DNA from 2 places in the Pseudomonas sp. BJa5 genome. Region 1 is predicted to be linked to the other one. Evidence: riboswitches for the same ligand, from Rfam matches in the RefSeq annotation. Region 1 holds a riboswitch; the other holds the start of a gene.
The links. A riboswitch is a leader RNA that binds a small molecule or an ion and turns the genes downstream of it on or off. The one in region 1 is predicted to bind cobalamin.
Positions count from the first base shown of each region.

Region 1 (7,357 bases):
CTGGTCGCTCATGGTGCCAACAGCGCCGCCGCCGCCCGGGGGTTGGAGGCGAAATAGAAATGCACGTAGGACGCGGTCAGCCGCCCGCAGCGATAGACCGCTTCGGCGCCGCGGCCGCCATTGGGGCTCTGGCCACGAGCGATCGGCTCCAGCGCGGTGCTGGTCAGGGAGTGGTGATAGGTGTGCCCGCGCAGGTTGCCCTCGGGCAGCTCCACCGCCTGCAGGGCCAGGGCAGCCAGGCGCTTCTGCATCACCGCTTCGCCCTGCAGCAGGCCCAGCAGTTCGGCACGCTCGCCGGCCACATCGGTCAGGGCATCGAGCAGGTAGAGCATGCCACCACATTCGGCGAGCACGGGCTTGCCCGCCTGGTGGTGGGCGCGAATGGCGCCGAGCATCGGCGCATTGGCGGCCAGCGCCTGATGGTGCAGCTCCGGATATCCGCCCGGCAGGTACAGGCTGTCCGCCTCTGGCAGGCAGGCGTCACGCAGCGGCGAGAAGAACGCCAGCTCAGCGCCCATGGCCCGCAGCAGGTCGAGGTTGGCGCCATAGGTGAAGGCAAAGGCTTCATCCCGGGCCACTGCAATGGTGACGCCTTCGAGCAACGGCTCGATGTTCAACTCGCTCGGCGCCGCGAACGCCACCGGTGGCGGCAACGACGATTCGCAACTGGCTCCCAGGGCCTCGGCAGCAGCGTCCAGGCGCAGGTCCAGGTCATTGAGCTCACTGGCCTGGACCAGGCCCAGGTGGCGGCTCGGCAGTTCGATGCCGGTTTCCCGCGACAGGCCGCCATACCAGCGCAGGCCCTCGGTCAGGCTGCCTTCGAGCAACTGGGCATGACGCAGGGTGCCGACGCGGTTGGCCAGCACCCCGGCGAACGGCAGGTCGGGCTGGTAGCGCGCCAGGCCCAGGGCCAGGGCGCCGAAGGTCTGGGCCATGGCCGTGCCGTCGATCACCGCCAGCACCGGCACGCCGAAGTGACGCGCCAGGTCGGCGCTCGACGGCGTGCCGTCGAACAGGCCCATGACCCCTTCGATCAGAATCAGGTCGGCCTCGCCTGCTGCTTCCCACAACAGACGCCGGCTTTCCTGTTCACCGACCATCCACAGATCCAGCTGGTACACCGGCGCGCCGCTGGCCCGCTCGAGAATCATCGGGTCGAGGAAATCCGGGCCACACTTGAACACCCGCACCTTGCGCCCCTGGTTACGGTGCAGGCGTGCCAGGGCGGCGGTCACCGTGGTCTTGCCCTGCCCCGATGCCGGCGCGGCGATCAGGACCGCCGGGCAGTGCCGGGTCAGACTCATAGTTCGACGCCCTTCTGGGCACGGATGCCGGCCTGGAAGGCGTGCTTGATCATGCCCATCTCGGTGACGGTGTCGGCCAGTTCGATCATCTCGTCCTTGGCCCCGCGACCGGTGACGATCACATGCTGCATCGGCGGGCGCGCCTGCAGGTCGCTGAGTACCTGGTCGAGGTCGAGGTAGCCGTGCTTGAGGGCGATGTTCAGCTCATCGAGCACCACGAAGGCGATGCTCGGGTCCTGCAGCATCTGCCGGGACACGGCCCAGGCGGCTTCGGCGGCGGCGATGTCGCGCTGGCGGTCCTGGGTTTCCCAGGTGAAGCCCTCGCCCATCACGTGATAGCGCACCTGCTCGGGAAAGCGGCGGAAGAACAGCTCTTCACCGGTGCTGTTGCGGCCCTTGATGAACTGCACCACGCCGCACTGCATGCCGTGGCCCATGGCCCGCGCCAGCATGCCGAAGGCCGAGCTGCTCTTGCCCTTGCCATTGCCGCTGAGCACCAGCAGCAGGCCGCACTCGTTGGGGGCGTTGGCGATACGCTCGTCGATTACCGCCTTCTTGCGCTGCATACGGGCCAGGTGGCGTTCGTCACGCTCGGTGGATTCAGTCATCGAAGTTCTCCGCAAACCACTGTCGGCCAACCGCAACGAGCGTAGCAGCACGGGGCTGCACAGGTTTCGCGGCGAAGGATGGGCAACAGATGAATGGATAAGGCAGACGGAGAAACGCGCAGGGCTGCGGCACGAAGCCGAAGAAACCGCGCATCACCCTCCGTGATGCCGTTGACTGTGACAGGCCGGTCTCCGGGCTTGTGAGCGGGGCCATGAACACCCGGGTCGCGCGCCTTCCCGGGTGCGGGCACCCAGTGGCCATGCGCGGCCTTGACTCACCTACCGTTGCGGGGGCAGCGCCGGATTCGCGCGCCTTTGCGCGCCCACCGGCTTCCCTGTTTCACCCTGCCAGGCCACAGCCCACAGAGCACCTGAAACAAGTCGCGAAGGTTAGAGGGTTGCACCGGGAGCGTCAATGAAAGGCGCCCTACCGGCCTGGATCAATGGCGACCTTGTCATCTTGTGTCACCCTGATTTCAGTGATATCAAATAGCCATAAACTGGCTGTACTCGATCACAATGATAAAGGAGAGAGCAGCATGCAAGGCCTGATCATCAACAACACACGCCTGGAATTCCTGCGTCCGGTGCTGGAACGCTGGGTCGAATGCATCGATCGATTCAACCAGGTGCTGGGCGATGGCGAAGCCGCCTACTGGCACGGCGCCCAGGCCAACCTCGGTTTGCTGTCAGCGGCGGCCTGGCAAGCCGAGTTGGTGACCTTGGCGCAGCACCAGAGCAAGAAGCAGCGCGAAGACGGTGATCGCGACGGTCGTTGCGACCTGTATATCGCCAGCCGCGAAGAAGCCGCCTACCTGCAGGCCAGCCAGCGCTGGCCACGGATCGCCCGGCTTGACCTGGCCAATGCCCTGGCCGAAACCGTACAAGCCGCCCGCCAGGTCGCAGCACCAAGCCAGCTGAAAGTCGCCGCCCTCTTCGCCAGCCCCTGGAAAGCCGGCCAACACGCCAGCCCCGAAGAACTCCAGGACCTGGTCGACGACCTGCACAAGCACACCGCCTGTGCCATTGCCTGGTACTTTCCGTACGCCTATCGCAAGTTGCACAACGAAGCCGGGCAGTATCACCCCGGGGTCGCCCTGCTGCTCAAGCAGGCCTGATCCGCCCGCCACCAAGGGAACCTCGCGAACGCGGCCGTCCTCTACTGCCAAAGAGGCCAACTTCGTGAGGTCACCACAATGGGCAAGACTCCGATAGCGCTGCTGCTGGCAATGAGCGCTGGATTGAGCGGCTGCGGCGAAACCGCCCGCCTGCAGGTCAGTGACGGGTACGGTCCGTCCCCCCAACTCCCCGAGCCGAACAAGACCCTGATTCCAACCGTCAACATCGCCCCGGCGGTGGGCTGGCCCCGGGGCGCCAGGCCTTCGACGGCACCCGGCACCCGGGTGGCGGCCTTCGCCGAAGGGCTGGATCACCCGCGCTGGCTGTACGTACTGCCCAATGGCGACGTACTGGTGGCTGAAACCAACGCCCCGCCCAAGCCTGACGACAACAAGGGAATACGGGGCTGGGTGATGAAAAAGGCCATGGGCCGTGCTGGCGCCGCCGTGCCCAGCCCCAACCGCATCAGCCTGTTGCGCGACAGCGACCGGGATGGCGTGGCCGAAATCCGCACCACTTTCATCGACAACCTCAACTCACCCTTCGGCATGGCCCTGGTGGGCAACGACTTCTACGTGGCCGATACCGATCGCTTGCTGCGCTTTCACTATGAGCCCGGCAGCATGGCGATCACGGGCCCTGGCACACTGGTAGCCGAGCTGCCCGGTGGGCGGCTGAATCACCACTGGACCAAGAACGTGATCGCCAGCCGCGACGGCAAGAAGCTCTACGTGACAGTGGGCTCCAACAGCAATGTCGGCGAACACGGCATGGCGCAGGAAAAAGGCCGCGCCGCGATTTGGGAAATCGACCCGGCCAGCGGTCAAACGCGCATTTTCGCCTCGGGCCTGCGCAACCCCAACGGCATGGCCTGGGAGCCACACACCGGACACCTGTGGACGGCGGTCAACGAGCGCGATGAGATCGGCAGCGACCTGGTGCCCGACTACATCACCTCGGTCAAGGACGGCGGTTTTTATGGCTGGCCATACAGCTACTATGGCCAGAACGTCGACCAGCGGGTCAATCCACAGGATCCGCAACAGGTGGCCTCGGCCATTGCCCCGGACTACGCCGTAGGCCCGCACACCGCCTCACTGGGCCTGACCTTCGCCGAGCCCGGCGTACTACCGCCGCCGTTCGAGCAAGGCGCATTCATCGGCCAGCACGGCTCCTGGAACCGCAAGCCGCACAGTGGCTACAAGGTGATTTTCGTGCCCTTCAGCACGTCCGGCCGACCGGCAGGCAAGCCGATCGACCTGTTGACCGGCTTTCTTGACGCTGACGGCAAAGCCAGGGGGCGACCGGTGGGGGTCATCAACGATCAGCGTGGGGGATTGCTGGTGGCCGATGATGTGGGCAATACGATCTGGCGGGTGAGCAAGGTGAAGTAACCCTGTCGCGGGGCAAGCCCGCTCCCACCTGGACTGCTGTGGGAGCGGGCTTGCCCCGCGATGCGATGTAGCTCATACATCACAACGGGGCCCACCCCCACAAAGACAGTTGATCTCACATCTCAGGGAATGCGCGCCAACGCAGGGGGCAGCACGCGCTTGGCATTCAGATAAGCTTTTTGCCAGTAGCTGTTGGCCAGATAATCCAGACGAACGGTGCCACCGGTGGCCGGCGCATGGACGAAACGCCCTTCCCCGACATAGATCCCGGCATGACTGACCTGGGACCCGCCATTGGTGGCAAAGAACACCAGATCACCGGACTGCAGGTCATTGCGCTGGATGTTCGGCGCACGAATGCCGATCATTTCCCGGGTCGAGCGCGGCAAGGATATACCCGCTGCGTCACGGTAGACGTAACCGATCAGGCCACTGCAATCGAAGCCCGAATCCGGTGTGTTGCCGCCCCAGCGATAGGGCGTACCCACCAAACCCAGGGCCCGGAACAGGACATCGTCGGCAACTGGAGAAAAGTACACCTGAGGCGCCATGACCACAGGCTCGACTACCTTGGACGGGGTCGGGGCATGGCTAGAGCAGGCACCGAGCAGTGCCAGCAGGGAAAGGAGAGCGAAGCGCGCCTGAATCGCCATGGTCAGAACATCCTGTCTGAAGCCGTCCCGGGGTGAGCGGGAAAATAGGTGAGAATTTAGATTAGACGCTTTCTGTAAACACGCACGGCGACGCGCTTTTCAGCTACGTCGCCGTGAGGTTGCAAGGCTCATGATCAGTTACGCGAGATAACGGTCTCGGTCGGTGCCATGGCCAGTGCACGTTTGGCTTCGATAAAGGTCTTGCTCCAGTAGCGGTCACCGAGCTTGTCGATGCGCACGCCACCGCTGCGGCGGCTGCTGGAGTGGATGAACTGATCGTCGCCCAGGTAGATCCCGGCGTGGCTCACGCGGCCGCGACCATTGGTGCTGAAGAACAGCAGGTCGCCTGGCTTGAGGTTGTTGCGAGCAACCAGCGGAGCATTCACGTTGATCATTTCGCGGGTCGAGCGCGGCAGGTTCAGGCCGGCCTCTTCGCGGAACAGATAACCGATGAAACCGCTGCAATCAAAGCCGGACTGCTCGGAGGTGCCACCAAAACGGTAACGGGTACCGATCAGCGACATGCCACGCTCGAGGATGTTGTCGGCCAGGGCCGGCAGCTGGTAAGGCTTGCTGCTGGCGAAATTATGCAGATCTTCTTCGGTGGCCAGCTCTTCCTCGAACAGCGATGCGCTGGAGGATTTGGCCGAGGCCTGGGTGGCCACCGGTTGTTGAGCCTGCTGCTGCGAAACTGGGCCATGGGCCGCGCAGCCAAAAAGCAGGGTCACAAGTGCGAGGGGCACGAGGGGTGCGAAGCGCTTTAGCATGGGCACGACCGTGTCTTTTGATTTAGTGAAGGCGCGACTATGCCCTCTATCGCATCGATTTGCAAATTCAATCGAAAAAAATGTGACTTTTATGTGGCGAGGCTCTAGTGCCTGCCTTACCAGCCCAAAGTTTCTTTCAAAAACGGGATGGTGAGCTTGCGTTGAGCCTGCAACGAGGCCTGGTCGAGGCGTTCGAGCAGGTCGAACAATGCACTCATGCTACGGGTGCCGCGGGTCAGGATGAAATGCCCGACCTCATCGGTAAGGTGCAGGCCGCGACGCGAAGCGCGCAGTTGCAGGGCGCGCAGCTTGTCTTCGTCCGACAGCCCGCGCATCTGGAAGATCAGCGCCATGGTCAGGCGCGACTTGAGGTCGGCGAGCTTGATCGGCAGTTCCCGCGGCGAACTGGAGGCCGCCAGCAGCAGGCGCCGGCCGCTGTCACGCAGGCGGTTGAACAGGTGGAACATGGCCTCTTCCCACTCCGGCTTGCCGGCAATCACATGCAGGTCGTCCAGGCAGACCAGTTCATACTGTTCCAGGTTATCCAGCAGTTCGACGCCGCGGTCGAGCAGTTGCGCCAGCGGCAGGTAGACAGCAGGCTCGCCCAGTTGCTCGAAACGCAGGCAGGCGGCCTGCAACAGGTGGGTACGACCGACACCCTGCTTGCCCCAGAGGTAGATCAGGCTTTCGGTCCAGCCGGCGTCGGCTTCGCAGAGTCGCTCGACGTAGCCCAATGCGGCGGCGTTGGCACCCGGATAGTAGTTGATGAAGGTGGCGTCATCACGCAGACGCACACCCAGGGGCAACTGGATCGGTTTCATGCTGGCTGGGCGGATCCGAAGAACCACAAGGGGCCTTTTGTGAAAAGTCTGCAAAGTTTATACCCGTGGCGCCGGTCGCACAATCGGCGTGGACCACAAGCAAAATCAAAGGCTTGCATCGGCAGGTGACAACCGATGCAAGCACTTGGCTATCAACCTAGAGATCCGGGTCGATATCGCCGGCATAGATGTCCGACTCTTTATAAAGGTCATGCACGTGGCGCAACAGCACCATGATCACCGCCGCCACCGGCAGGGCCAGCAGCACCCCGGTGAAGCCGAACAGCTCGCCGCCGGCCAGGATCGCGAAGATCACCGCCACCGGGTGCAGGCCGATGCGATCCCCCACCAGCAGCGGCGTCAGGACCGTGCCCTCCAGGACCTGGCCGACCATGAACACCGCAGCAATGCCGAGCAACGGGTAGGGGTCGCCGCCAAACTGGAACAGGCCGGCAATCATTGCCGCGCCGATGCCGATGATGAACCCCATATAAGGCACGATGGCCGCCAGCCCCGCCAGCAGGCCGATCAGCAGGCCGAGTTCCAGCCCAACCAGCATCAGGCCGGAGGCATAGATCACGCCCAAGGCCAACATCACCAGCAACTGGCCACGGACAAAGGCGCCGAGCACTTCGTGGCACTCCCCGGCCAGGGCCACCGCCCGCGCTTCGCGCTGGCGCGGCAGCAGGCT
Region 1 is NZ_JALRNG020000003.1:130,951-138,307, forward strand. It holds gene bluB (5,6-dimethylbenzimidazole synthase) at 1-12, opposite strand, end outside; gene M2D63_RS02840 (cobyrinate a,c-diamide synthase) at 9-1,304, opposite strand; gene cobO (cob(I)yrinic acid a,c-diamide adenosyltransferase) at 1,301-1,912, opposite strand; cobalamin riboswitch at 2,078-2,302, opposite strand; gene M2D63_RS02850 (hypothetical protein) at 2,452-3,030, shown strand; gene M2D63_RS02855 (sorbosone dehydrogenase family protein) at 3,109-4,425, shown strand; gene M2D63_RS02860 (C40 family peptidase) at 4,548-5,078, opposite strand; gene M2D63_RS02865 (C40 family peptidase) at 5,213-5,845, opposite strand; gene hda (DnaA regulatory inactivator Hda) at 5,962-6,666, opposite strand; gene M2D63_RS02875 (AI-2E family transporter) at 6,824-7,357, opposite strand, start outside.

Region 2 (7,357 bases), on a different contig from region 1:
GCCGGTGCCACCGAACTGGTCTACACCCCGGTCAACCCGGCCTTCGGCGGCAACCCGCTGAACGGCACCTGGCTGCTCAACAACGCCCAGGCCCAGAACGACCACGAAGACCCGGCGATCAAGGACCGCGCCTCGGCCTTCGCCGGTACCTCGGCCCTGGAGCGCTTCACCAACCAGCTTGAGTCGCGCCTGCTGTCGCAGCTGATGGACACCATCAACAACGGCAACACCGGCAGCCTGCAGACCGACGCCTTCATCATCAACGTCATCGACGATTCCGGGGCCTTGAGCATTCAGGTCACCGACCGGGCAACCGGCGAAATTTCGGAAATTTCGGTCAACGGCCTGAACCCTTGACGGGTAGGGCATTGGGGAGCGACAGCCATGAAACGACTTCTGACCACAGTATTGATGTTGGCCGCGCTGCAAGGTTGCAGCCTGCGTGAACCAATGCCAGCCGAACAGGACGCGGATATTCCGACCCTGACACCTCGGGCCTCGACCTACTATGACCTGATCAACATGCCGCGGCCAAAAGGCCGGCTGATGGCCGTGGTCTACGGCTTTCGCGACCAGACCGGGCAATACAAACCGACCCCGGCCAGTTCCTTCTCCACCAGCGTGACCCAGGGGGCGGCGAGCATGCTGATGGATGCCCTGCAGGCCAGTGGCTGGTTCATGGTGCTGGAGCGCGAAGGGCTGCAGAACCTGCTGACCGAGCGCAAGATCATCCGCGCCTCGCAGAAAAAGCCCGATACCCCGGTGAACATCCAGGGCGAACTGCCACCGTTGCAGGCGGCCAACCTGATGCTCGAAGGCGGCATCATCGCCTACGACACCAACGTGCGCAGCGGCGGGGAGGGCGCGCGCTACCTGGGTATCGACATCTCCCGCGAGTACCGGGTCGACCAGGTGACCGTCAACCTGCGGGCGGTGGACGTGCGCAGCGGCCAGGTGCTGGCCAACGTCATGACCAGCAAGACCATCTACTCGGTCGGCCGCAGCGCCGGGGTGTTCAAGTTCATCGAGTTCAAGAAACTGCTGGAAGCCGAGGTGGGCTACACCACCAACGAACCGGCGCAACTGTGCGTGCTGTCGGCCATCGAGTCGGCGGTGGGGCACCTGCTGGCCCAGGGCATCGAGCGGCGCCTGTGGCAGGTGGCCGGCGATGGCAGTGGCGACAAGGCGGTGCTGGACAAGTACCTGAGCCAGTATCAGGTGCCGTGATCTTTATGCCCGTCGCAGGCTATCGCCAGCTCCCACAACAGCCCTGTTCTCCAGGCTGTTGTGGGAACTGTGGGGAGTGTGGGGGCTGTTGGGAGTGTGGGGAGTGTGTGGGGGCTGTTGGGAGTGTGGGGGGCTGTTGGGAGTGTGGGGAGTGTGGGAAGTGTGGGGACTGTGGGAGCTGGCGAAGCCTGCGATGCAAGGCAACGCCTTGCCAGTCCCCGTTACTCAGTGCGTCGGGCAACCCTGTTCCTTGACGATCCGCTGGGTCGAGGCCGGATACTTCACCAGCTTGGCCGCCGCCCGCGCCGGGCGCTTGACCAGCTCGCCACCACAGTTGGGGCACTGGCCCTTGAGCTGGCGCTCATTGCAATCAACACAGAAGGTGCATTCGAACGAGCAGATCAAAGCCTCCTGGCTGTCACCGGGCAGGTCGCGGCCACAGCATTCACAGTTGGGGCGCAGTTCGAGCATGATCAGGTCCTCTGAAGGTGGGCGGAACCGCCAGTGTGCTACCGGCCCGGCCCCGCGACAATACCCTCAGGGACGATAGAGGTGGGCATGGCTGGCGCGGTACAGCGCCGACTCGGAAAAGCTGTCGCTGGCCAGCACCCGCCCGACCAGGATCAGCGCCGTACGCCGGAATCCCTTGGCCTCCACCTGCTGGACAATCCCGTCCAGGGTGTCCAGCACCCAGTCCTGGTCCGGCCAGGTGGCGCGGTGCACCACGGCGATCGGGCAGTCGCCGCCATAGTGCGGGCGCAGCTGCTCGACGATCTTGTGCAGGTGCTTGACCCCCAGGTGAATCGCCAGGGTGCAGCCATGGCGGGCCAGGTCCGCCAGTTGCTCGCCGGCGGGCATCGGTGACTTGTCGCCATAGCGGGTGAGGATCACGGTCTGGGCGATGTCCGGCAGGGTCAGCTCGCAGCCGAGCAGGGCGGCGCTGGCCGCCACCGCGGTGACGCCGGGGACGATCTGGTAGGGAATGCCCAGCTCGCGCAGGTAGCGGATCTGTTCGCCGATGGCGCCGTACAGGCTCGGGTCGCCGCTGTGCACCCGGGCCACGTCCAGGCCCTGGTCGTGGGCGTCCTTGATCGCCTCGATGATCTGCGCCAGGTGCAGTTCGGCGCTGTTGATGACCGTCTGCGCGCTGTGCCCTTCGAGCACGGCGGCCGGCACCAGGGAGCCGGCATAGATGATCACCGGGCAGCGATGGATCAGGCGCTGGCCCTTGACGGTGATCAGCTCGGGATCGCCGGGGCCGGCACCGATGAAATAGACGGTCATGGGAGGTCCTTGGGAAGAAAGTGCGGATTATCCGCCAACGCCTGGGGTTGTGGCGATGGCCAGGCTGGCGTCGGCCAGCAGGGTGCGGGTCACGCGCAGCTGTGCCTTGCCCGCCAGGTGCTCGGCCAGGGCCAGCGCCGCGCTTTCGGCAACGCCGTAGCAACCGCTGTGCTGGTAGGCCACCTGCGAGCGATGGCTCAGGCGAGGCTCGAAGGGCGCCAGTTGCGCGGCGCTGAAGAATAATAAAGGCAGCTTGAGGCGCCGGGCCAGTTGCTGCAGCCCGGGCTCATCCTGCTTGAGGTCGATGCTGGCCAGGCCCGCGACGGCGTCCAGGTGCAAGCCGTGGGCCTTGAGGGTCTGCTCCAGCAGGTCGCCCAGCGTTTCGGCCGGGCAACCCCGTCGGCACCCCAGGCCGACGTACAGCGGCATGGCGATCAGGCCTGGCTCGAACGACGGTAGAGCCAGGCGCTGAGCAGGCCCAGGGCCAGCCAGAACGCGGCGTTGGTCAGCAGCGAGGCGACCTTGAACTCGGTTTCCAGGGCTTGGGGGGCAAGCATCTCATGCACTTCAGGCTGCGGTGCGCCGATCACGTGAGGGATGACCAGCAGTACCGCACCCACGATCTTGAACAGCCAGTTGTGGGCAAACGCGATCAGTGCCAGTCCCGCGGCGGTGGCAGCAGCGGTGCCCACCCACCAGGTCTGACGCTGGGCCAGGTCGGCGGCAGCGGTGCCCGGCAGCTCGGGCGGCAGGCCCAGGGTTGGCGCCAGGCAGAACACGGCAAAGCCGCCCAGGCCCCAGAGCGCACCGCTGAGCACGGTCTTCGGCGCGCGCAGGGTGTAGAGCGCGGCCAGGATCAGGGCAAAACCGACGGCCACCACCAGGTTGCCACCGGTGGTCGACAGTACGCGCTGCCAGCCATCTTCCGGTGCCCAGGCTTCGCTGTCGTGGTGATGGTCGGCCGCCACCCCGGGCGCGTGCGCGTGGGCTTCGACCGCCGGTGCCGCGCTTTCATAGGTTTCCGCCTCAAGAATCAGCGGCGCGACCCAGAAGCTTTGCAGCAGGGTCAGCAGCAGGGCGGCCAGCAGGCCGGCAAAACCTGCGGTGCGAGCGATACGCTTGATCATCGACAGCTACTCAGTGGCAAGGGAAGGCAGCGCTGTGGCGGGTGTCGTGGGCGGCATTGTGCACCGCTTCGATATGCGAAAAGCCGGCGAAGTACACCAGGCACAGGCCCAGCAGCGAGGCGCCGACGGCGACCAGCAGGCGCTGGCTGAGGCTGGACGGGGTAACGGCGGAATGACTGGCGGTGCTGGTACGCATGGCGCTTTCCTCTGGGTGTTGTCGGGCAACAGGCAAGCGCAACGAGCCCCTGCACGAGGACCGTCCAAGGGTTCAACAGCGCCCGCCCACCGCGGGTTTGTCAGAATCGGTATTGGGCCGGTCTCCGGGCTGGCGAGGGCAGGCTGATAGCCTTGCCACTGGCGTCACCTTCCCATGCCGGACTACAGGCACAGTGGTTCTGACGCTTTTCTCGCTTACCGTTGCGGGGGCAGCACCGGACTTGTCGGGCATGTCGATCACATGCGCTGACGCACCGGTTTCCCGTTTCACCCAGTCAAGGGCACCCAAACGAATGGCATAGCAAATCACGGGGGCGGCCGGGCGTCAATCGTGACAGCAGTTGACCACTCACCGGGCACTGCGTAGCCTAGCCGCTTCGAGGTTCTTCGGCAGCGACCGAAGCTAAGACGGGAACGCGGTACAAGCCGCGGCTGCCCCCGCAACTGTAAGCATTGAAGCGTTCGACACAGCCACTGCATCACTGCGGGAAGGCGTCGTTCGACTGGCTCGTCGGCCGGTGCAGTGCAAGCCAGGAGACCTGCCTCGAACAGTTTCCGACATTAAACCGGGCGGGGTGATCCGGTGGCGAACGCGCCCAGGTCAAGGTACCTGCGGCTCTCGTCGCGCATGCCCGCCATCCTGCCAAGGGCATCGACATGAAAACACTGGCCAAACTCCCTGTCACCATCGTTACCGGCTTTCTCGGCTCGGGCAAGACCACGCTGCTGCGGCACATGCTCGACAACGCCCAGGGGCGGCGCATCGCGGTGATCGTCAACGAGTTCGGCGAGCTGGGCATCGATGGCGAGATCCTCAAGCAGTGCAGCATCGGCTGCACCGAGGAAGAGGCCAGCGGCCGCGTCTATGAACTGGCCAACGGTTGCCTGTGCTGCACCGTGCAGGAAGAGTTCTTCCCGGTGATGCGCGAGCTGGTGGCCCGTCGCGGCGACCTGGACCACATCCTCATCGAAACCAGTGGCCTGGCCCTGCCAAAGCCTTTGGTCCAGGCCTTCCAGTGGCCGGAAATCCGCAATGCCTGCACCGTCGATGCGGTGATCACCGTGGTCGACAGCCCGGCCGTGGCCGCTGGCACCTTCGCCGCCTACCCGGACCAGGTCGATGCCCAGCGCAAGCTCGATCCGAACCTGGACCACGAGTCGCCACTGCACGAGCTGTTCGCCGACCAGTTGGCCAGCGCCGACCTGGTGGTGCTGAACAAGGCCGACCTGATCGCCGCCGCCGACCTGGCCAAGGTCCGCGCCGAGGTACAGGAAGAGCTGCCGCCAGCGGTCAAGGTGATCGAAGCGAGCAACGGCCGCCTGCCACTGGATGTGCTGCTGGGCCTGGGCGCCGAGTCCGAAGTGCACATCGATGGCCGCCGTACCCACCACGATTCCCATCATGACGGCGACGATCATGACGATCATGACCACGACGCCTTCGACTCGATCTCCATCGAATTGCCTGAAGCCGACGAAAGCCTGCTGCTCGATGCCCTGACCCAACTGGTGGTGCAGCACGGCATCCTGCGGGTCAAGGGCTTTGCCGCCGTGCCCGGCAAGCCGATGCGCCTGCTGATCCAGGGCGTGGGCACCCGTTTCGACAAGCATTTCGACCGCGCCTGGCGCAGTGAAGAACCGCGCACCACACGCCTGGTGCTGATCGGCCAGGAACTGGATGCCGCGCACCTGGAGGCGAGCCTGCGCGCCGCCCTGGGCGCCTGATCCATGCACCTGCTGCGGACCCAGCCCGGTGGTTTCGTACCGGACGACAGCATTGCCGACCTCGGCCAGACCCCGGCCGAGCTGGTAATCCTCTGCAGCGGTGACTCGCACCTGGCACTGCTGGCCGAAACTGCCCGGCAGTTGCCCGAGGATTATCCCAGCCTGCGCCTGGCCAACCCCATGCAGGTGCAGAACCACGCCTCGGTCGACCTCTATATCGACGAGGTGCTGCGCCATGCCAAGGTCATCCTGGTGTCGTTGCATGGCGGGGTCGGCTACTGGCGCTACGGTGTCGAGCAGCTACTGGAGCTGGCGAACCGTGGCGTCAAATTGATCCTGGTACCTGGTGACGATCACCCGGACCCGGAACTGACCGGCCTAGGCAACGTGCCGGCCGAACAGGCCGAACGGCTCTGGCACTTTTTGCGCCAGGGCGGCAAGGCCAACGCCCTGAACCTGTTCAACTGCCTGGCCAGCCTCTGGCTCGGGCGCGACTACCCTTGGGCTGAACCGCAGCAACTACCGCGTACGGCGGTGTACCACCCTGAAAGGGCCGCTGCCGAATTGCAGGACTGGTTCGGCCAGTGGCAGGTCGAACAGCCGGTGGTACCCATCCTGTTCTACCGCTCGCACCTGCAGGCGGCCAACACCGCTTTTATCGATACGTTTTGCCAACGCTTGCAACGGGCCGGGCTCAACCCCTTGCCGATTGCCGTGGCCAGCCTCAAGGAGGCCGGCTGCCTGGCCCAGGTCGAAGCCTGGCTGGACGAGGTCGACGCTGCGCTGATCATCAACACCACGGGCTTTGCCCAGTCCAGCCCGGAGCAGCCGCACCTGCGACCGTTTCGCCGGGATATTCCGGTGCTGCAGGCGATCTGCGCCCAGGATAACGAGCCGGGCTGGCAGGCCAGCGAGCAGGGCCTGGGCGCTCGCGACCTGGCGATGCATATCGTTTTGCCGGAGCTGGACGGGCGCATCATCACCCGGCCGATCAGCTTCAAGGACCTGGCCTGGCGCAGCGAACGCAGCCAGTCGGACGTGGTCTGCTACCGGCCCCATGCCGAACGCATGGACTTTGTCGCCGAACTGGCCCGGCGCTGGTGTGCATTGGCGCAGTTGCCCAACCGTGACAAGCGCGTGGCCCTGGTGCTGGCCAACTACCCGACCCGCGACGGGCGCATCGGCAACGGCGTGGGGCTGGACACCCCGGCAGCGGCGCTGAACATCCTGCGCGCCCTCAAGGCCCAGGGCTACCCGCTGGCCGAGCTGCCCGACAGCGGCACGGCGCTGATCCAGGCGCTGCTGGGCGGGGTCAGCAACGACCTGGACAGCCTCGACCAGCGACCCTGCCTGCAAAGCATGGCCCTGGACGACTACCTGGCCGCTTTCGCCGCCTTGCCCCAGGCCAACCAGGACGCCGTGCGCGAGCGCTGGGGCGAGCCGCAGCAGGACCCGATGTTCCGCAATGGCCGGATGATGGTCGCCGGCCTGCGCTTCGGCCTGACCTTCGTCGGTATCCAGCCGGCGCGGGGCTACCAGCTGGACCAGAGCGCGGTGTACCACGACCCCGACCTGGTGCCGCCGCACGGTTACCTGGCGTTCTATTTCTGGTTGCGCCACGGCTTTGCCGCCGATGCGCTGATCCATGTCGGCAAGCACGGCAACCTTGAGTGGCTGCCGGGCAAGGGTGTCGGCCTGTCCGACCGTTGCTGGCCCGATGCCTTGCTCGGGCCGCTGCCGAACATCTACCCCTTTATCGTCAACGACCCGGGCGAGGG
Region 2 is NZ_JALRNG020000037.1:15,977-23,333, reverse strand. It holds gene M2D63_RS19930 (curli assembly protein CsgF) at 1-357, shown strand, start outside; gene M2D63_RS19925 (CsgG/HfaB family protein) at 385-1,227, shown strand; gene M2D63_RS19920 (DUF1272 domain-containing protein) at 1,453-1,698, opposite strand; gene cobM (precorrin-4 C(11)-methyltransferase) at 1,765-2,511, opposite strand; gene M2D63_RS19910 (cobalamin biosynthesis protein) at 2,539-2,940, opposite strand; gene M2D63_RS19905 (CbtA family protein) at 2,946-3,638, opposite strand; gene M2D63_RS19900 (CbtB domain-containing protein) at 3,649-3,834, opposite strand; cobalamin riboswitch at 3,932-4,158, opposite strand; cobalamin riboswitch at 4,218-4,416, shown strand; gene cobW (cobalamin biosynthesis protein CobW) at 4,512-5,579, shown strand; gene cobN (cobaltochelatase subunit CobN) at 5,583-7,357, shown strand, end outside.
Region 2: another riboswitch for cobalamin. It lies ahead of M2D63_RS19900 (CbtB domain-containing protein); the one in region 1 lies ahead of cobO (cob(I)yrinic acid a,c-diamide adenosyltransferase).